DNA from 3 places in the Sphingomonas sp. BL2 genome. Region 2 is predicted to be linked to each of the others. Evidence: riboswitches for the same ligand, from Rfam matches in the RefSeq annotation. Region 2 holds a riboswitch; each other region holds the start of a gene.
What was found. A riboswitch is a leader RNA that binds a small molecule or an ion and turns the genes downstream of it on or off. The one in region 2 is predicted to bind cobalamin.
Positions count from the first base shown of each region.

Region 1: linked by a shared signal. The riboswitch ahead of AC1ME3_RS16820 (TonB-dependent receptor) and the one ahead of AC1ME3_RS02710 (TonB-dependent receptor plug domain-containing protein) in region 2 are both predicted to bind cobalamin.
Region 3: linked by a shared signal. The riboswitch ahead of AC1ME3_RS15655 (DUF1636 domain-containing protein) and the one ahead of AC1ME3_RS02710 (TonB-dependent receptor plug domain-containing protein) in region 2 are both predicted to bind cobalamin.

Region 1 is NZ_CM155261.1:3,664,687-3,671,409, reverse strand. Features, by position in the region: gene AC1ME3_RS16840 (YnfA family protein) at 212-544, shown strand; gene AC1ME3_RS16835 (PepSY-associated TM helix domain-containing protein) at 667-2,061, opposite strand; gene AC1ME3_RS16830 (TonB-dependent receptor) at 2,070-4,442, opposite strand; gene AC1ME3_RS16825 (DUF2946 family protein) at 4,522-4,932, opposite strand; cobalamin riboswitch at 5,081-5,317, shown strand; gene AC1ME3_RS16820 (TonB-dependent receptor) at 5,487-6,723, shown strand, end outside.
Region 2 is NZ_CM155261.1:604,607-611,329, forward strand. Features, by position in the region: gene alr (alanine racemase) at 1-58, opposite strand, end outside; gene AC1ME3_RS02695 (ABC transporter ATP-binding protein) at 187-966, opposite strand; gene AC1ME3_RS02700 (FecCD family ABC transporter permease) at 957-1,925, opposite strand; gene AC1ME3_RS02705 (ABC transporter substrate-binding protein) at 2,083-2,883, opposite strand; gene AC1ME3_RS02710 (TonB-dependent receptor plug domain-containing protein) at 2,880-4,778, opposite strand; cobalamin riboswitch at 4,895-5,110, opposite strand; gene AC1ME3_RS02715 (TonB-dependent receptor) at 5,433-6,723, opposite strand, start outside.
Region 3 is NZ_CM155261.1:3,380,957-3,387,679, forward strand. Features, by position in the region: gene AC1ME3_RS15645 (histidine phosphatase family protein) at 1-513, opposite strand, end outside; gene cobT (nicotinate-nucleotide--dimethylbenzimidazole phosphoribosyltransferase) at 525-1,538, opposite strand; gene AC1ME3_RS15655 (DUF1636 domain-containing protein) at 1,535-1,942, opposite strand; cobalamin riboswitch at 2,115-2,308, opposite strand; gene cobO (cob(I)yrinic acid a,c-diamide adenosyltransferase) at 2,470-3,075, opposite strand; gene AC1ME3_RS15665 (NAD(P)/FAD-dependent oxidoreductase) at 3,130-4,746, shown strand; gene AC1ME3_RS15670 (peptidylprolyl isomerase) at 5,100-5,789, opposite strand; gene AC1ME3_RS15675 (UBP-type zinc finger domain-containing protein) at 6,164-6,469, opposite strand; gene AC1ME3_RS15680 (FAD-dependent oxidoreductase) at 6,466-6,723, opposite strand, start outside.

The sequences.
Region 1 (6,723 bases), 960 kb from region 2:
ATGGTAATTGGGGAGCGGTGAGAAGATGTTCGAAATCTTAAGCTAAGCCCTAGCCTTTGCGGCGCATAGATCGAGTGACGAGTTGCGTGACATGGATCGCCCACGATCGAACAGGACCAGCGATCGTCACGCAAACCCTCGTTTGTGGAGCGCCCGCTACGGTAGGATGCGCCCATTTGCCGACGTTCGCCGGTTCTGCGAAAGCGTCAAAATGACTGCTTTCGCCTTCATTGGAGCCGCTCTAGCGGAGATCGCCGGGTGCTTTGCCTTCTGGGCATGGCTGCGGCTCGGGAAATCTGCGGTGTGGATAGCTCCCGGCATCCTCTCGCTATGCCTTTTCGCATACCTCCTAACCCTTCCCCAATCGGATCAGGCAGGCCGGTCCTATGCGGCTTACGGCGGCGTCTATATCGCATCGGCGATCGCGTGGCTGTGGTTCGCCGAGGACACGAAGCCTGACCGCTGGGACCTCCTCGGGGCAGCAATCTGCCTTGTTGGGGCGGCGGTGATCTACTTCGGGCCACGAACGGCGAACGGCAGCTAACCACCACGTCCGGCCGTTCCCGTGCGCCAAGGGCTTAGCGTACGATTTAGAACATCTTCTCACCGCTGCCCTAATTGCGAAGGGGTTTCTCACACAGTTGCCTGCGAGCTAGGGGGCGTCGTTCAAACAGTGCGAAGGGCGGGAGACTCCAGTCCCAGCCAGAGCCTCGCTCTGGGGAGGCGTCGCAGCAGGACCCTTTCGACTATCGTCACGATCAACAACGTCAGCCCGAACAGTGGCATATAGATCCCAAGACCGACGATCGCTGCGACCAACACGGGCCGGTAGCGTGGGCGCGCCGATGGCACCGGAGCGCCCAACAAGCCCGTTGGTCGCCTCCGCCACCACATAACCCCTCCCGATACGGCTAGGACGACCAGCAGCAGCGCAGTGAGTGAGCCGAGGATCTGGTTGGCGATACCGAACAGCGCGCCCTCGTGCGCCGCGATGCCGTAGCCGATGATCCGGTCGATCCAATGGCGGTCGGCGAACGCGACACGGCCGACAAGGCGCCCTGTAGCACCATCCACCTGCGCGTCAGATCGCAGCGGACGATCGGCTGCGTCAGACGACACCGCCCACGGTGCACCATCATGCTCGGGCGGAGACAGCAGCACGGGCGGCGCGATCCGCAACGGCCGGACCGTCGCGATCACGCGGGCAAGTTCACCCGGTCGGATCGTGGGCGTGGCCATGACCATGCCGTCATGCCCGGCGTGAGGGCCGAGCATTGCGTCTGTTTTCGGCGTTGGCGCCTTTCCGCTGATCGTCCAGTCAACCGGACCCTGCGTCGCGCCCGTGAGCGTGCGGACTTCGCCGAGATAGCTGCCCCAGGCGTTTGCCCACGGAAGGCCAGTGAGGATCAGCCCGAGCGCGAACACCGACACCCAGATGCCGGCAGTCGCGTGAATATCACGCCAGAACACGCGTCGGCCGCCCCTCAGGCGCGGGTAGAGGACACCCGCGAGCCCTTTCCGGTTGCGCGGCCACCACAGATAGAGACCTGTCAGGAGCATGACGATCGCCCAGCAGGCGGCGATCTCGACGAGGTAGCTGCCCCACACCCCCGCCAGCAATTCGCCGTGAAGACGCGACACGACATTGAGCGGCCGATCTTCCTCGCCAATGACGTTCAGCACCGCAAGCGAGTGCGGATCGACGTAGACGCGGTGATCAAAGCCATCACTGGAGACGATGATACGCACGGCGTTTCCCGGCTTTTCTGGGAGCACATATTTATGCAGCGACGATCTCGGGACTGCCCCCAGCGCTGCGCGGACCTGCGCATCGGGTGAGACCGTCCGTCCGGCAACCGGGAGATGATCGTAGGGCCGGTCCAACACTGCTTCCAGCTGCGGCCGCCACAGATAGATCGTGCCCGTCAGCGACAGCCAGATGATGAACGGGATGCAGAACAGGCCAGCATAAAAGTGCCAGCGCCATACCGCGTTGTACCACCGCGCACCGGGTGTCCGCCAGCCGTTAGGTGGGTTCCCGTTCATTGCTGAAGTGTCCATGCCCGCCATCATAAGGCCTTGGTCAGACGTATCCCGACCGTCCGCGGCGGGCCGACGAGATAGGAAAAGTAGCTGGTCGCAGTAGTGTTGCCGGGCGACGTCGTGAACTCCTGACCGAAGACCGGTACGGCGTCGAACAGGTTGGTAACGAACAGGTCGATCCCCACGCCGCCACGCATCGTCACCCCAGCCGAGGCGTCGACCAACGTATAGGCCGGACGCGGCAGCACCTCACCCTCACCAAACCCGCTGTTGGACCCGCCGACGTGACGCGCCGCGGCGAACAGATTGCCGGTCAGGTCATCTGTGAATGCTGCTTCATACTCGCCGCGCACATTCCACAGCCAGCGCGGCACATCGAGCACACGCGACCCTGCCGGCAGAAGCAGGTTGGGGACGTCATTGCGGTAGGTCGCGTCGGTGAACGAACCGCCCGCATGAAGATCGAGCCCCCGGATTGGCGACACGGTGACCTCAAGCTCGCCGCCACGGCTACGAACCCGGCCGGCATTGACGGTAAAGGAGATGGTCGTCGCATTGTTGATCCCGCACGCTGTCTGGAACGCCTGCTGATAATCCCTCCAGTCGATCGCATAGGCAGCGCCGTTGATCCGCACGCGACCGCCCCACAGGCTGGTCTTGGCGCCGATCTCATAATTATCGGTACGGTCGCTGTCGTAGGGTGGCGGTACGTCGGGAATGCCTGCCGCGCGACGTTCCGCGGCCGAGCAGATATCGTCGGTCACGGGCGCATTGACGCCGCCCGTCCGGAATCCCTGCGAGTAGCTGGCGTAGAGCGTCGCGGCACGGCTTGGCTCATAGCTTAGCGTGAAGCGCGGTGTGACGCCGTTCTCGCGATTGCGCTCGTCATAGTCGTAGGCGAGATCGCCGCCTGCGACGCCACCGACCCCGTAGCGTCGGCTCGCCTCGCGCTGGCGATAGGCAAACACCCGTGCGCCCGCCGCGACCTTCACCTTCGGTACAACGGCATAGGTCAGCTCGCCGAACGCCGCGATCTCGCTCTCACGGAAGCGCACCGTCGTGTCCTGGATGACCGCCGGGCTGCTGGTACCGAGCGGCAGCGGCGCGGTGACGCCGAACAGGTCAGCGACGGTGATCGTACGGCCAGAGTCCTGATGAAGATCGCGGTAGAGCGCGCCGAACACATATTGCAGCCGCCCCGGGCCATCGGACACCGCACGCACCTCCTGCGTGAACTGCTTCGTGCGGCCGAAATCCTTGAGCGGCGTTGGGAACAGCTTGCCGCCTGGACCCGGTCCGACGATGTCCTCGACGATCGGAGAATCGAACGCGGTGACGTCGAACGACAGCCGGTTGCGCCGGTCGAGCCAGGATGAATTGGACGATACGGTGAAACCACCGAGCGCATCGAACCGGTTCTCGATCAGAAGCGAGCCGATCACGAACCGATCCTTGGCGTACGTGTCCGCATACCGCGCCTTGAGCCGCGCGCGCTTACCAAAGGTCACGTCGCTATGGGGGCGGTCCACATTGCTGTACGCGTCCTGCCACATCAGCGACGGCGTGATCGTCAGGCTCGGCGTGGCATTCCAGCGAAGCGCAGCGCGAACCGTGCCGGTACGCGTCCAGTTGACGTCCTTGCGGACCGCCGACGTTCCGGCGTTCTCGGTCAGGTCGCCGGTAGTGGGTCGGAGATCGTCGATCCAGCCGCCCTGCCGGGCAAACCCGCCCGATATGCGCAGTGCCAGCGTATCGGCGACGATCGGCAGATTGAGCATCGCCTTGGCGTCCCAGCTCGTACCGCCATCGGTTACGGTCGAGACGCTCGCCTGACCCAGTGCGGCGATCTTGGTAGCATCCGGCTGGTTCGTCACGATGCGGACAAGGCCGCCCATCGATGACGAACCGAACAGCACGCCTTGCGGTCCGCGCAGCACTTCGACCCGAGCGACGTCGAACAGCTGCGGGTCAGGTTGTGAAAAGCCGCGGAGCGCGCGGGTCTGAAGCGGGGTCTCGTCGAGATAGACGCCTGTGGTCGGCGACTGGACGAACCCGACCCCGCCGATCCCGCGTATGATGTACTGCGAGTTGCCGGGCCCAGTGGTCGCGAAGGCCAGGCCCGGCACGGAGTCCGCGACACGTGAGAAGTCCTGCGCATTGAGGTGGCGAAGCAGGTCAGCGGACAGGATGGTGACGCTTGCGGGCACGTCTTGGAGCGCTTGCGGGCGTTTCAACGCAGTAACGATGATGTCGCCGGTTTGCGCTGGTCCAACGCTCAGCGCGTTGGTCGCTGTTGCGTCGGCCTTCGTGGGGGATGCCGCCAGATCCTGAGCAAATGCTGGTACTGCGAGCAGGAGGCAGGGCAGGCATGCCCCCGCCAACAAGTGGGATCGGATCATGAATAGGCCTTTGACCGGCCCCGCGAAAGCACGCGGGCCGTGGACGTGGTTGCCCCTGAAGGAGCACGCGATCAGTTGGTCAAAGGAGGGCCGGTGGACCTCGAAGCGGAGGCCGAAGATAGCTGCGGCGAGTGATCGCCGGCAGCACGGTCGACGAAAGCCCGACCGCCATGACGAAGGCGATCAGGATGACGAACTGAATAGGATCGATCGCACCGAGCGATGCTGCTGACAGGCCCGCAAACGCGCACAGCATTTCAGCCTTGCCGTGATCCTGCGACTTGCCATGATCGGGCATGTCGCCGTGTATCTCCGGCATCGCCATCGTCACGGCTCGAGGGGCGACGCCGGAACATAGCTCGATTGTGATCCGGCCATGCTCGCTGCCGATCATGTACCCGGACGGTACGAGCAACTTGAGTAACAACGCTGCCGCGCACACGAGCACAGCGAAGTAGCGTTGCGCTAGGAGGCGACGAACGGCGAACACCGAACGCGGGTAGCGCAGGCAGGCAGTCCTGTCATTGCCGTGTCGATCTTCCCTGCAAACGGACGGGATCAGAGAAGGCCGAGGCTGTCTTGCCGATCGAAACCTTCCTCGGTACGCATTGTCCGTCAGGCCGGAGAAGTGTCTCCGACCCGACAAAGATCGCGTTGGTGTCCCGAGAGGGACTTAATAGGGAACACGGTGTGGGAGACGCTCTCTCGAAGCCGAGGCTGTCCCTGCAACTGTAAGCGGCGAGCGAGACGTACATCGCGTCCTCTTCTGGAGGGTGCAGCCACTGGACCAACGCCGTAACGGCCGAGATCCGGGAAGGCCGTATGTCGAGCGACGACCCGTGAGCCAGGAGACCTGCCAGCGTCTGGTCGCTCTTGCTTTGGTCCAGGGGATGGTCGGGGCACGGTTCTTCCGTCTGAGCGACGAACGAGCGGCGGGGGTCGCATCGGTTCGTGTCGCGGGCGCTTGCGTCCGCCTGCCGACGCGTGCCGACCGTTCACAGCGGACGCCCCCGTCCGAAGTCGCTTGGCGCACGGGGGACGGACATGAAGACTCTAAGATTACGAACAAAATGGCTCGAATGCGTGGCTATCGCTTCAGTATGTAGCACCACACCCGCATGGGCTCAGGTGCAAGGCACCGAGGCTGTGCCTACGCAGGTACCGAACGACATTGTCGTGTTCGGCCGAGGCGAAGCAAAGATCGGTGTTGCGCATGCAGCGAGTGAGGGCACCGTCGCCGGTGCCGACCTTCTGGTTCGCCCGCTGCTGCGCGTCGCTGAATTGCTAGAAGCGATCCCCGGCATGGTTGCCGCGCAGCATTCGGGAAGCGGCAAGGCCAACCAGTATTTTCTGCGGGGCTTCAATCTCGATCACGGGTCGGACTTCACGACCTATATTGACGGGGTGCAGATGAACCTGCGCACCCACGGTCATGGCCAGGGCTATCTCGATCTCAACGGACTGATCCCGGAGATCGTGGCGCGCGAGGATTTTCGTAAAGGGCCATACCGTGCTGATGGCGGCGACTTCGCACTGGCGGGAGCGGCGTACATGACCACGATCGACAGCTTTGCCCGGCCGTGGCTTTCGGTCGAGGGCGGCTCTTATGGCTATGGTCGGATCGCCGCGGGCGGGACGATTGATGGGATTGGTGCGGGGAAGCTGACGCTCGTCGCACAGACCAAGGTCTACGACGGACCATGGGAGGAGCCTGAGCATCTGCGACACGCATCTGGCTTCGCGAAGTATACCGCTCCAGCTGGCGCAGGCCAGATCGAAGCCTCGCTCAACGCCTACCGCGCGACCTGGCGTCCGACCGAACAGATTCCCGAGCGCATAATCGGTACCGCGCTCTGCAAGAACGTGTTCTGCTCACCCGATCCGACGGCACGCGGCGAAACGACACGCCTCGTCGGCAACGTCGCGGTCCGCCAGCCCGACTGGCACGCCAATGTGTATGGTCAGTTCTACGACTGGTCGATGTATTCGAACCCGACCTACACCGATCCGGACGGGACCAGTGCGCAGATCCGCCAGTTCGACAAACGCTGGATCTTCGGCGCAAGGGGCGAAAAGCACTGGACGCTTGCACCGACCCTCGCCGTCTCGCTCGGTAGCGAAGAGCGCTACGACCATATCGGTAGCGTCGGTGTATATCGCACCAGCTCGCGATCCTTCCTGTCGTCGCTCGGTCGCTATCATGTCGAGGAAGCGTCGGCGGCATTGTACGGCGAAGCGACGTGGACGCCGGTTACGGGTCTCCGCCTGATCGGTGGGGTCC
Region 2 (6,723 bases):
TGCGCCAGTTCTGGACGAGAGCGTCGCCGTCTAGGCGCAGGCGGAGGGGGGCAGGAATGTCGATCACCCGGCGCGGAATAGTGCCGCGGGCGCGGCGCGTCGATGACCTTTCATCCGCCACGCCTCGGCTCGACCGCGGGGTCGCCCGGTCTAGCCGGCCTTGACGCGGCCGCGGGATCGCTTGGTTCAGCCGGCCGCGACGCGGCCGACCGGGACCAGCAAGTTCCGGCCTCCATCGTCTAACGGGGCGACGCGGACGCCGAACACGTGGGCGAGCATGTCCGCGGTCATCACCTCGGCGACCGGACCGAATGCAACGCACCGCCCCTCTGCGATCACCAGCGCATCGTCTGCCGCGCGCTGTGCCTGGACGAGGTCGTGGAGGACTATCGCCACCCCTGCCCCGCCGGCCGCATAAGCGCGCAGGCGGGAGAGCAGACCGATCTGGTGCGAGGGGTCTAGGCTCGCGAGCGGTTCGTCGGCGAGCAACCAGCGCGGTTCGCCGGCCAATACGCGTGCAAGCAGGACGCGGGCGCGCTCGCCGCCGGAGAGTTCGCCGACCGGGCGATCCGCGAAATGAATCGTCTCGGTATCGTGCATCGCGCGGTCGACGGCGGCATGATCTTCGAGCGATGGAGCAGCATGCGCGCCGAGATGTGGCAGGCGGCCTAATGCGACGACGTCGCGAGCTACGATGTTCCAATGCACGGTCGCGTCCTGCGGGAGATAGCCGACCGAACGGGCTCGGGCGCGCGGGTCCATACTGGCGACGTCCTGCGCATCGAGGCGGACGCTGCCGGTGCTGCGATCGACGAGCGCGGCGGCCGCCTTGATGAGCGTGCTCTTGCCGGCGCCATTGGGGCCGAGGATCGCGGTGACGCGGCCGGGGCGGAGATGTGCAGAGACGTCGCTAAGAACAGCGCGCTTGCCGAGCTTCACGCCCAGTGCGTCGATGATCAGATCCATGCGCGACCTCTTTCCCTGACCAGCAATCCGAGGAAGAACGGCGCGCCGATCATCGCCATCGCGACGCCGAGCCGGATTTCACCAGCACCGGGGGCAAGACGGACGAGGCTGTCGGCAGCGAGCACGAGCGCCGCTCCACCGAGCGCGGAGGGGAGTAGCAAGGCGCTCGGGCGGTGGCCGAAGATCGGCCGCAGGAGGTGCGGTACGACCAGCCCGACAAACCCGATCACGCCGGTAACTGCGACCCCTGCACCGACGACGAGGCCGGTGCCGAGCACGACCAGCAACCGAACACGGCCCATGCGTGTCCCGAGCGACCGCGCCGCCGCCTCGCCCAGCGCCAATGCATCGAGCGAGCGGCCAGTGAGCAACAGCAGCACCGCACCGACCGCCATTGGCGGCAGCGCGAGCGTCACGTCATCCCAGCCGCGATCGGTCAGCGCGCCCATGATCCAGTCGATCACTTCGGCGACCGCATAGGGGTTCGGCGCGATCGAGATCAGGAACGCGGTCAGCGCGCCGGCGAGGCTCGACAGCACCGTGCCCGCGAGAATGAAGGTGATCGCGCTCGGCGACCGCCACGTCAGCGCGGCGAGCAATGCGACCGCGCCGCCTGCGCCGAGCATCGCGGCGGCGAAGATCGCGGGGCCGGAGCCGAGCCCAAACACGATCGCCGCAACCGCTGCGAGCGCCGCGACCGATGATACGCCAACGACTGCCGGGTCGGCGAGTGGGTTGCGGAGATAGCCTTGCAGCACCGCCCCCGACAGGCCGAGCGTTGCGCCGAGCGCGAGCCCGAGCACTGCGCGCGGCAGGCGGAGCTCGATGATGATCCACCAGCGCGGGTCGATCGAGAACCAGGCGTCGAGCGGCACCCATACTTTCCCGCAACCCAGCGACAGGACGAACAGAAAGACTACGAGCAGGCCGAGCGCGAGGAGTTTAGGCGTGCGTGTCATAAGAGCGCCTCCTCGCCCATACCAACCACCGCCACCACCCCGGCGCAGGCCGGGGCCCAATTGGGGGACGGTCGTGACGGCGCGCAGCACTCCGTTACCTCGGCTACTCCAATTGGGCCCCGGCCTCCGCCGGGGTGGTTGTCGTATGCGTGTCGCATCACAGCCCCGCCCGGATCGCGGCGAGGCGTTCGAGCGCAGGCGCGATGGTAGGCCCGCCGCAATTGATCAGGACGCGCGGGAAGACGGCTTGCGGCGTGTTCGGCAGCAGGCGGCGGCGCAGTGTCGTGCCACGGCTGGCGCGTTCAGGGGCCATCACGACGGCGGGCGGCTGCGTCACGATCGTCTCGGCGGATAGCGTGCCGGTGTGCGTCAGGCCGTAGCTCGCGGCGGCGTTGCGGAAGCCGACGCGCGTCATCATGTCGTTCAGCAACGTGCTCCCCCCGGTCGCGAGATCGCCGCTGATATAGAGCAACGCGCTCGGCGAAGCGCCGTCCTCGCGGCTCCAGCGCGTCACCGCCCGGTCGATTTCCGCGTTGATCCGCGCTCCGCCCACGGGCGCACCGACCGCTTGGGCGATCTGCGTGACCTGCGCCTGGCTCTCCGCGATCGAGTCGGGGATGCCGACCAGCAACGTCTTCAAACCGGCGCGCGCGTACGCCGCCTGCGTCGCGGGCGGCGTGTAGGTGCTGGCGATGACCAGATCGGGGTGGAGCGCGATCACCTCCTCCGCGGTCCCGGCGATCCCGCGAAACCTGCGCGCGACGGCGATCGAGATCGAGGTCGCGGAGGGATCCTGCGAATAATGGCTGATCGCGGCGATCCGTGCAGGCGGCAGGATGCGGACCAGCACCGAATCCACGCACGGATTGGTCGAGACGATCCCCCCGCCTACTCCCGCGCCAGGGGGTTTTGCGCAGCCCCCGAGCAGGAGCGCGAGGAGGATCGCCCCACGCCTCACTTCAGCCGCAACCGCACGCCGCCATAGGCCGCGCGGCCGTAATTGCCGTAGCCCGCAATCGTCTCGTACCGCGAGTCGGTCAGGTTATCGATGCGGCCATAGACCGCGAACCGCTCCCCGATCGGCAGTTCCGCACGCACGCCGGCCAGCGCATAGCCGTCGAGACGCGTGGTATTGCTCGCCTCGTCGAAGCTGTCGCCGACCATCGTCACGGTGCCGCCAACGGAGAGGCCGAACGCGAACCGGTAATCGGCGTCGACGCTCGCGGTCTGCTTGGGGCGGCGCGCGAGATCATTGCCGAAATTGTCCCCGATAGAGCGGTTCTCCGTATCGATATAGCTGTAGTTTGCGGTCAGCGTCAGCGCGTCGACCGGGCGCAGCGCGAGCGTGAATTCGACGCCGTCCGCTTCGGCCCGCGCGACGTTGTCGTAGACGCCGAACGGGCGCTTGGCGCAGATCGAATTGGGCGTCTCCAGCTCGGTCGGGCTGCAATCGCGGAAGTCGATCTGGTTGCGCGTGCGGCGATTGAAATAGGTGACGCCTGTGCGGACCCGGTTGCCGAGGAACGCCTGTTCGACGCCGATATCGAAATTGCGCGCGGTCTCTGGAGCGAGGCCACGGTTCCCGTATTCGGAGAAGAGCTGGTACAAGGTCGGTGCCTTGAAGCCCTCGCCATAGCTCGCGCGGACGGTGGTGCCGGTGCGCAACGCCAGTGCAGCGTTCGCGCCAAACGTCGTGTGGCTGCCGAAATCGTCATGGTCGTCGTTGCGGACGCCGCCCGTGATCGTGAGGATGGAGAGCGGCTTGACGATCAGCTGACCGTAGACGCTGGTGATGCCGGTATGCGCGAAGGTGAAGCCGTCGTTAAAGCGGCTGTTCTCGCGCTCGACGCCGGCGACGACGCGCATCTGGTCGAGCGGACGGAAGTCGCCCTGATACTCGTAGCGTTCGCTGCGGCCGCGGCCGAGAAACGTCACATCCCCGCCGGGCTGCGAGTAATTGTCGCGGTTGATATCGGCGATCGTGAACGCCACGCGGTTGTTGAACCGGCCATCGGCGAGGTTCGCATGTAGGCCAGCATAGCCGTACAGCTCCTGCGTGGTGCCGTAGGCAAGGCTGTCCGCGACCACGAACGTCTTCGGGTCGAAACCGTCGTCGATGTCGACCTTGCTGTCGGCAAAATAGCCGCGCAGGTCGAGGCCGATGCCCGGCGCGAACTCGACGCCGACCCGCCCGGTCGTGCCATATTGGCGATAGCCGTCGCGCTCGGTGCCGCTGGCCGCGGACGAGATGCCATCGGTGCGCAGATATCCGCCGGTCAGCGATCCGGACACCGGCCCCGACTTGCCCGACACGCCCGCGCTCGCGAACACGCTGTCGGCATAGCCATATTCGGCGTTGGCGCGCGCCTGCACGCCTTCGGTCGGCGCGGCGGTGATGATGTTGACGACGCCGCCGATCGCCTGGCTGCCCCACGGCACAGAGTTCGGGCCGCGCAAGATTTCGATCCGCTCGACCGAGCTCGACAGGAGGTTGCCGAAGTTGAATCCGCCGCCGGTCGACGACGGATCGTTGACGCGCACGCCGTCGATCACGACGAGCGTTTGGTCCGCCTCGGCACCGCGGATGCGGACGCTGGTCAGTGCGCCGACTGTGCCGTTGCGCGTGACAGTGACGCCGGGCGTGGTCGCGAGCAGGTCGGAGACGATGGTGGTCTGGCGGCGCTCAATCTCGGCGCGGTCGATCACGGTCACGGCTTGGCCGATCTCGCTCAGCGGTTGCGCCGCGCGGGTCGCGGTGACGACGATTTCGGGGGCGTCGGCGTCGGGAATGTCCTGCGCATAGGCGGGCGATGCGATCGCCGCGGCACTCAGGAGAAGGAAGAATTTCGTCATCGGCTGCGTCCTAACCAGAACCGCCAGCGACCATTCGCCGGGCGGCCAGACGTCTCTCGCTCGAGGAAACCCGGCAAGACCGGAGCACTCGTCCGCGCCGGACACCCGCCCGCGCAGTGGATCGACCGTGAGGGGCAGGTCTCCTGGCTTCCGGGTCGCCGCGCCCACCCCGCCTTCCCAGGTCGAGACCCAGTGGCATATTAGGGGTGGCCGCTATCCGGTCACAGTTGCGGGTACAGCGCCGGTCTTGCGGATTTGGATCGTGACGACCCGGCCGCGCACCGACTTCCCTTTTGATCCCGTTGCCGGGAACCCTTCACGGGGGTGGCATTAGTCGTGCGCCAGACACGGGTCAACGCGGGGGATAAGGAGCATCGACCCGCGATAGCGCGCGCTGAGGTAGGGTTGGCACAGCCCATCGCACCTCCCCGGCGGAGGCCGGGGCCCAGTTGGGAAACGTCGCTAACTGCGCGTGGTCCGTCGTTACTGCGACCTCGCCAACTAGGCCCCGGCCTCCGCCGGGGAGGTGGCGTGTTAGTCGGGACGTCGCTTTCCCTTCCTTGTTCTCCCGCGAAGGCGGGAGCCCAGTCTGGGTCCCCGCCTTCGCGGGGAAACATGCTGTCTTTCTTTCCCTGGCTGCGGGCGGATTGACTCTTACCGAAGCCCGTATCGCAGCCCGACCCAGATCGTCCTCGGCATGGCGCGCTCGACAATGTTCGCGCCGCTGATCCCTGCCTCGACGCGCTCATTGAACAGATTCTCTCCGCGCAGTTCAGCCACCAGCGATCGCAGGATCGGCAGCGCCGCATACGCATCCAGCGTGGTCGCCGGATCGAGCACCCGCGTATTCTGGTCGTCATCGAACTGCTGGCCGATATGCCGCACCGTCAGCGACAGCGCCGCCGCGTCGCGCCGCCAGTCGACCGTCCCCGATACCTGATCGCGCGGGGTCTGCGCCGGTCGCAAGCCGTCCAGCGCAGCCGTGATCCCCGAACCCTCGACCGTCGAATTCGTATGCGACCACGACGCCTGCACGCCAATCGGACCGGGTCGATACGCCGCATCCAGCTCGAACCCATGCGCGCGGATCGCGTCGAGGTTCTGGCGAACACGGTAGGTGGTGACACCCGGCAACACCTGCGGCGGATTGGTCGTCGTGACGTTCGCCACCGCATCCTTCAGCCGGTTGTAGAAATAGGTCGCGGCAATGCTCACGCCCGGCGCAGGCGTCAGCGTCACCCCGCCCTCGACCCCGGTCAGCCGCTCCGGCGACAGCAGTGCGTTCGCCGCGGTCGCATCGTTGCCGACGCGGAATGGCCGATACAGCTCGTTGAGCGTCGGCAGGCGCCACCCGCGATACCCGGCCGCGCGCAACGTGATCGCCTCGACCGGCTGATACGCTACGCCCGCCCGGCCGGTCGTCTCGCTGCCATCGCGATCGGCATAGCGCAGATTGGTCAACGCAGCGCCGCCCGCCAGCGGCCGTTCGGACAGATAGCCACCGTCGATCGACCACCAGTCGACCCGGCCACCCAGGCTGAACGTGAAGTCGCCCGCGAGAAGACTCCCATCCGCGAACACACCCGTCGTCGTCGTGCGCCCGCCGGCCTCGCGCCGCCGCGTCGGCGCTGCGTTGACGAACGTGTACAGCTCCTGCGTCTTGCCGCTGACATCGCGAACATCCGCGCCCAGACGGAGCGTAATGCTCTCGCCCAGCGGCGGCGCGATCTCGATCCGTCCGCCAAGCCCGGTCGCGGGCGTATTATACTGATTCAACGATTGGATCGCGGTCGTCCGCGCGGCACTGATGCTGTTGAAGCTGCTCGCGAACGCCCGGGTCTGCAGATATGCCAGCGCTGAATAGCCCCAGCGCCCGCGCCCGACGAGCCGGACGCTCGCATCCGCGCCTTCGCTCTTGTTGTCGGTGAAGTCGCTGCCCCGGTCG
Region 3 (6,723 bases), 1.2 Mb from region 2:
CCAGATCCGCAACGACACAAGCGCGGCATAAGGCAGGTCGAACGCCCATGTCTGGCGACGATCGAACCCGCACAGGTCCGCCAGCGCCGCCCGGATTGCGCCACCGTGCGTGACGACCAACGTCGGCACCGGCGGAAGTACCGCCAAGGCATTGCCGACCCGGTCCAGCAACGACGACCATCGCTCACCGTCCGGCGGCGGGGCGGCGTCCGGATCGTCTTGGAACCGCGCGAAGGCCGCCGGATCGATATCGGCGGGACGCATTCCGTCCCACGCTCCAAAGTCGAGTTCACGCCACCGTCGATCGGCCTCGCCGACGATGCCCCGCGCGCTGCCGATCGCCGTCGCGCAATCGCGTGTACGCTTCAGGTCGGACGAGACGATCGCGGCAACCTCCAGCCCTGCGGATCGCTGGACGCATGCCGCAACGCCGGCCTCCGTTACCGGTTCGTCCGTTCGCCCCAGCAACAGGCCTTCGCGGACGGGAGCACCATGCCGCATCAGGTACAGCATGTGCGAACCGGTCACGCGACTGAGACCCCCGCCTCGGCAAAGGTCGCCATCTCGTCATGCGCCGCCAGCGCCGCGCGAACGAGCAAGGCCGCAGTCGCCGCGCCGCTTCCCTCGCCGAGCCGCATGCCTAGCGACAGCAGAGGATCGAGCCCCAATGCTCGCAACAGGCGCGCATGACCCGGCTCGGCCGACACGTGGCCGGCAAGACAATGTGCGAGGATATCCGGGCACGCAGCGGCGATCGGCGCGACCGCGGCACAGCATATGAAGCCATCGAGCATGACGGGTACGCCTGCGAGACGCGCAGCGATGACCGCGCCTGCGATCGCCGCAAGTTCACGACCGCCAAGCCTGCGTAGCGTCTCGAACGGCGTGCTCAGTGCGTCCCGGTGCAGCGCCAGCCCGGCCTCCACGGTCGCGATCTTGCGGGCCATGCCGTCGTCGTCGACTCCGGTACCGGGCCCGACCCAGTCGCGTGCCGATCCATCGAAGCTGGCGAGGCACAGCGCGGCGGCGGAGGTCGAGTTGCCGATCCCCATTTCGCCGAGCACGATCAGATCGGGCGCGTCCGCAACGACGGCGGCGCCCGCGTTGATCGCCGCGAGGCATTCCTCCTCCGACATCGCCGGGGCGACCGTGAAATCGACCGTCGGCCGGTCGAGGTCGAGCGGGACGACTCTGAGATCGAGCCCCGCCGCGCGCGACAGCGCGTTGATCGCCGCGCCGCCATGTTCGAAATTGGCCACCATCTGCGCGGTGACGGAGGCCGGAAACGCACTGACGCCGCGATCGACGATGCCGTGATTACCCGCGAAGATCACCACCCGGCCGCGATCGAGCTGCGGGCGTTCATGGCCTTGCCAGCCGGCCATGAATACGGCAATCTCTTCCAACCGCCCGAGCGAGCCCGGCGGCTTGGTCAGTTCGCCCTGCCGCGCCACTGCCGCCAATCGAGCAGCTTCGTCCGGCTGCGGCAACGCGCTCAAGGATGATAGAAATGCCCCGGCCGTCGGAAAAAAGGTCATTCCACGACGAACCCGGCAGGCGGCGTGCGGGTGATGAAATGGCCCTTCACGCCCTGCGGCCATTGCTTGAACGGCACCTGCCCGAATGCGCTCTCGCCGTAGAGCCGTGCGTAATCCAGGATCGCGCGCGCGGCGTCTTCGGTGGGCTCGAACCGGCCGAGCACATAGCCGACCTTGGCGGGTGCGCGCAGGTGGATCGTGCAGAAGTCCTGGCACGCGAACAGGCACGGCATCTCCTGCACCGCGACGTCGGCATAGGCGGCATCGCTCGCCTGCACTGTCTTCAGCGCGCTCACCAGCCGCGCGCCGCCGCGCTGACCGTGCTCGTCGTCGCGGGCATCGGTGGAATGGCGGCACGTATTGCACGCGACCACCGCGACGCCGTCCTCGACCGGCTTCAGCATGTCCGTTCCAGAACGATCTTAGAATGATGTGAACTTGGCATAGGAACCCCTTCGGACAGTCGGTCCCGCACCGCACGAAGAGCAAAAGGCGCACGCCTCCAGCCTCCGCGCGACGCGAAGCGATGTCGTCGCTCGGGGTGTTCCCCGTCCGTTCGGCGCACCCTGGCCGGACGAAAGACGACCGCGACGGGCAGGTCTCCTGGCTCGCGGGTCAACGCCGTCCGCACCGCCTTCTCGGGAGTATCCCAATGGCATGAGGCACGATGGCTCGCCGCGTACAGTTGCAGGGGCAGCCGGGTGTTTCCCGTTCCCATTTTCATCCCCCTCCGCGCGAACGTTGGGGGAACCTGTCGCGCGAGAAGCGATAGGCGTACGATCGACCGCAGACAAGCAGCCTCTAATCCTCCCCTGACAGGGGAGGTGGCAGCCCGTTTGGGCTGACGGAGGGGTGACCCGCCATCGAGATCGCAACACCCCTCCGTCTGGCAAGCGCCAGCCACCTCCCCTGCAAGGGGAGGATCAAGAAGTCAGAACTCCACGCCCGCCTGCGCCTTCACCCCCGACCGGAACGGATGCTTCACCTGCGTCATCTCGGTTACCAGGTCCGCCATCTCGATCAGCGCATCCGGCGCATTCCGCCCGGTCACCACGACATGCGTCATCTCCGGCTTGCCCGCCAGTACCGCCAGCACCTCGTCCACCGGCAGATACTCATACCGCAAGACGATGTTCAGCTCATCCGCCACCACCATCGCATAGGACGGATCAGCGATCATCCGCTTGACCTCGTCCCACGCCTCCCGCGCCACGGCGATGTCGCGCGCACGATCCTGCGTGTCCCAGGTGAAGCCCTCCCCCATCGGCTTGAACTCGCAAAGCTCCGGGAACGCGTCGAAGATGACCTTCTCGCCAGTCGCCATCGCGCCCTTGACGAACTGCACCACGCCGACCTTGCGGCCATGCCCGATCATCCGCACCGCCATGCCGAACGCGGCGGTCGACTTGCCCTTGCCCTTGCCGGTGTGGACGATGACCAGCCCCTTCTCGATCGTCTTGCTCGCGACGATCTTATCGTGGACCTCCTTCCGCTTGGCGCTCTTGGCATTCTGCTCGTCGTCGGTCCGCATGATCATGTCCTCTCCCGCACCCGATGGCGGATCGCGCCGTGCGGCGCTAGAGCGACCGACATGCTCCGCATCACCGACCTCAAGCTCCCGCTCAACCACGCCGATGAAGCGCTCCCCGCCGCGATCCGTGATCGCCTGCGCGTCACCCCGCGCGACCTGATCCGTTACACCGTGGCGCGTCGCGCGCACGATGCCCGCGACAAGATGGACATCCAGCTCGTCTATTCGGTCGACGTCACGCTGAAGAACGAGGACATCGTCCTAACCCGCTTCCGCAAGGATCGCCACGTCCAGCGCACCCCCGACACAGGCTACCGCTTCGTCACCAAGGGCGGCGCGAGCTACACCGGCCCCCGCCCTGTGGTGGTCGGCGCAGGCCCCTGCGGGTTGTTCGCCGGGCTCATCCTGGCGCAGATGGGGTTCCGCCCGATCATTCTCGACCGCGGAAAAGTCGTCCGCGAACGCACCAAGGACACCTGGGGTCTCTGGCGCAAAAGCGTCCTCAACCCCGAATCGAACGTCCAGTTCGGCGAGGGCGGCGCGGGCACCTTCTCCGACGGCAAGCTCTGGAGCCAGATCAAGGACCCGCGCCATCTAGGCCGGAAGGTCCTGACGGAGTTCGTGAAAGCCGGTGCGCCGCCCGAAATCCTCACCGAAGCGCACCCGCACATCGGCACCTTCCGCCTCGTCACGATGGTCGAGAGCATGCGCGCGACGATCGAGGCGCTCGGCGGCGAATACCGCTTCTCGACGCGCGTCGACGGCCTCGATATCGTTGAGGAGGCGGGCGCGCGCCAACTCCGCGGGCTCCACCTGAGCACCGGCGACTATCTCGAAGCCAACCACGTCGTCTTCGCGGTCGGCCACAGCGCGCGCGACACGTTCGAGATGCTTCACGCCAAGGGCGTCCACGTCGAGGCCAAGCCGTTCTCGATCGGCGTCCGCATCGAACATCCGCAGTCCTGGATCGACGAAGCGCGGTTCGGCCCTTGCGCGGGCCATCCCGACCTCGGAGCCGCGGCGTACAGCCTGTCGCACCACTGCAAGAACGGCCGCACGGTGTATAGTTTCTGCATGTGCCCAGGCGGCACCGTCGTCGCCGCGACTTCGGAGGAAGGCCGCGTCGCCACCAACGGCATGAGCCAATATTCGCGCAACGAACGCAACGCGAACTCCGGCATCGTCATCGGCATTGACCCCGAGCGCGACTATCCCGGCCATCCGCTCGCCGGGATCGAGCTGCAACGCCACTGGGAATCGCGGGCCTATGTCGCAGGTGGCTCGAACTACAAAGCACCCGCGCAACGTATCGGCGATCTGCTCGCGGGGCGCGCGTCGACTGCACTCGGAACGGTAATACCGTCGTACAAGCCGGGCGTGCACATGACCGACCTGTCGGAGTGCCTGCCGGAGTTCGCGATGACTGCGTTGCGCGAGGCTTTGCCCCTGTTTGGGCGTGAGATTCCGGGTTACGATCATCCCGACGCGGTGCTCACGGGGGTCGAAACGCGCACCTCGTCGCCGGTGAGGATCACGCGCGGCGACGATTTCGTCAGTCTCAACACCGCGGGATTGTTCCCGGCGGGCGAAGGCGCTGGCTATGCCGGGGGCATCCTTTCCGCCGCGGTCGACGGCATCAAGGTCGCGGAGGCGGTTGCGCTTAGCCTCACTGCCTAAGCCGTTTCGTTCCCCCGCGAAGGCGGGGGTCCAGGAGCCACAAACGTTGGCAGTCGTGACCCTGGGCTCCCGCCTTCGCGGGAGAACAGAGGGTTGTGACAACTGATTTAAGGGTCTGCGGGGACCAGTTTCCACAACACCACCCCGGCGGAGGCCGGGGCCCAATTGGGGGAGGCTGCTGACCTAAAAGGCAAACAGCCATCATTTTGACCTTTCCAGTTGGACCCCGGCCTTCGCCGGGGCGGCGCAGAAGTCGATGGCGACCACCTTTGCGCCAGAAGCATGCGAAGGAAACGCCACTCCACTAACCAAACTGACAAACGTTCGAAGCGACGCGCAGCCGCCCCCACCCCTCACTTCCGCCGCTGCGGCCCAGTTTCGATCAACCACGCCCGCGGCAGTCCGGTCGGCTTGGCCACCCCGTCCAGCCGCCGCGCACTCACCAGCGCGACCCGTTTCAGGATCATCTGGTCCTTGAACGCGTCCATCCCGCCGCCGGTCGGCTTGGCGAGGATGCGCTTCACCACGTCCATCCCCGCGACGACATGCCCGAACGCCGCATAGCCCGGATACCCCGCGCGCGCGTCCATCGCCGGCGCCGGCCCCACCGTGATGAAGAAATTCCCGCCCGCCGATGCCGGCGTCATCCCCCGCGCCATCGAGATCGTCGCGTCGAGATGCTTGATACCCGTCATCGCTGTGGTCTCGAGCGGAAACGGCGGCAGGATCCGCCGTGCATCGGTGCGGATGCCCGCCTGGATGAAGCCGAGCTTCGGCGCGGATTTCTGGCGGCTCGCGCGGTAGAAATCGGTGCCGTCGAACCGGCCGTCATCGACATAGGCGAGGAAATTCGCGGTCGTCTTTGGCGCGTGACGTGCATCGAGTGCCAGCAGGATCGGGCCCTCCGACGTGACGATGCGGACGCGAACCAAGCCGGGCTTCGGTCCCGGTTCGGTGCGCTGTGCCTGCCGCCTTGCCGGCTGCGCCGTTCCTGCCGTCGCCAAGGCCGCAATGGCTACGAAGCCGATCATCAAACGCCGCATTTCGATCACTCACGCCTTTACCGATGGCGTCGGCTACCCTTCCGTATGTGGTGAGGCAAGCGTGGAGGGGTATCTAGTGACGTGGAGTAAACCGGTGATCGCCCTCGGTACCAACGTCAGTTTTGCACCGCTCAGCATGCACCAGCGAGCGCTTCGGCTTAGTTCCATTCGTCCGAGTAGGCGCCTCCCCGGCGGAGGCCGGGGCCCAGTTGGGAAACGCCGGTGATGTAGGTTTGTGCTTTGTCACTCAGGCCATGCCAACTGGGCCCCGGCCTTCGCCGGGGTGGTGTACCTGTGGGCAGTTCGTCCTAAACTTTCTTGCGCGCAGGGTAGCTCGTAATGCCGAAACACACCGCTACGACCGCCCCCCGCCCTCAAACATAGCGCGGGATCGGCCCCACCTGCGGCGTCTGGTCCGGCAGGTCCACCATCGTCTCGTCCACGAAGCACCAGCCCCAGCCCTCCGGCGGGTCGTACCCCTCGATGATCGGATGCCGCGTCGCGTGGAAGTGTGCGGTCGCGTGGCGGTGCGGGGAGTCGTCGCAACAGCCGACATGACCGCATTCGCGGCACAGCCGCAGATGCACCCATTCGCTGCCGATCCGAAGGCACTCCTCGCACCCCTTCGCGCTCGGCGTTACCTCGCGGATCGTATCCCTGTGCGTGCAACCGTAGCTCATTCCGCATACCTTTCCGCCATGTCCGCCAAAACCGTGTGGATCTGCGCAACCACCGCTGCGCCTTCGCCTACCGCCGCCGCGACGCGCTTGGTCGATCCGGCCCGTACGTCACCGATCGCGAACACGCCCGCGCGGCTCGTCTGCAACGGCAGCGCGGCGGCGCCGGTGACGATGAACCCCTTCTCGTCGGTATCGACGCAGCCCTTCAGCCAACCCGCATTCGGGTCCGCGCCGATGAACAGGAACAGGTGTCG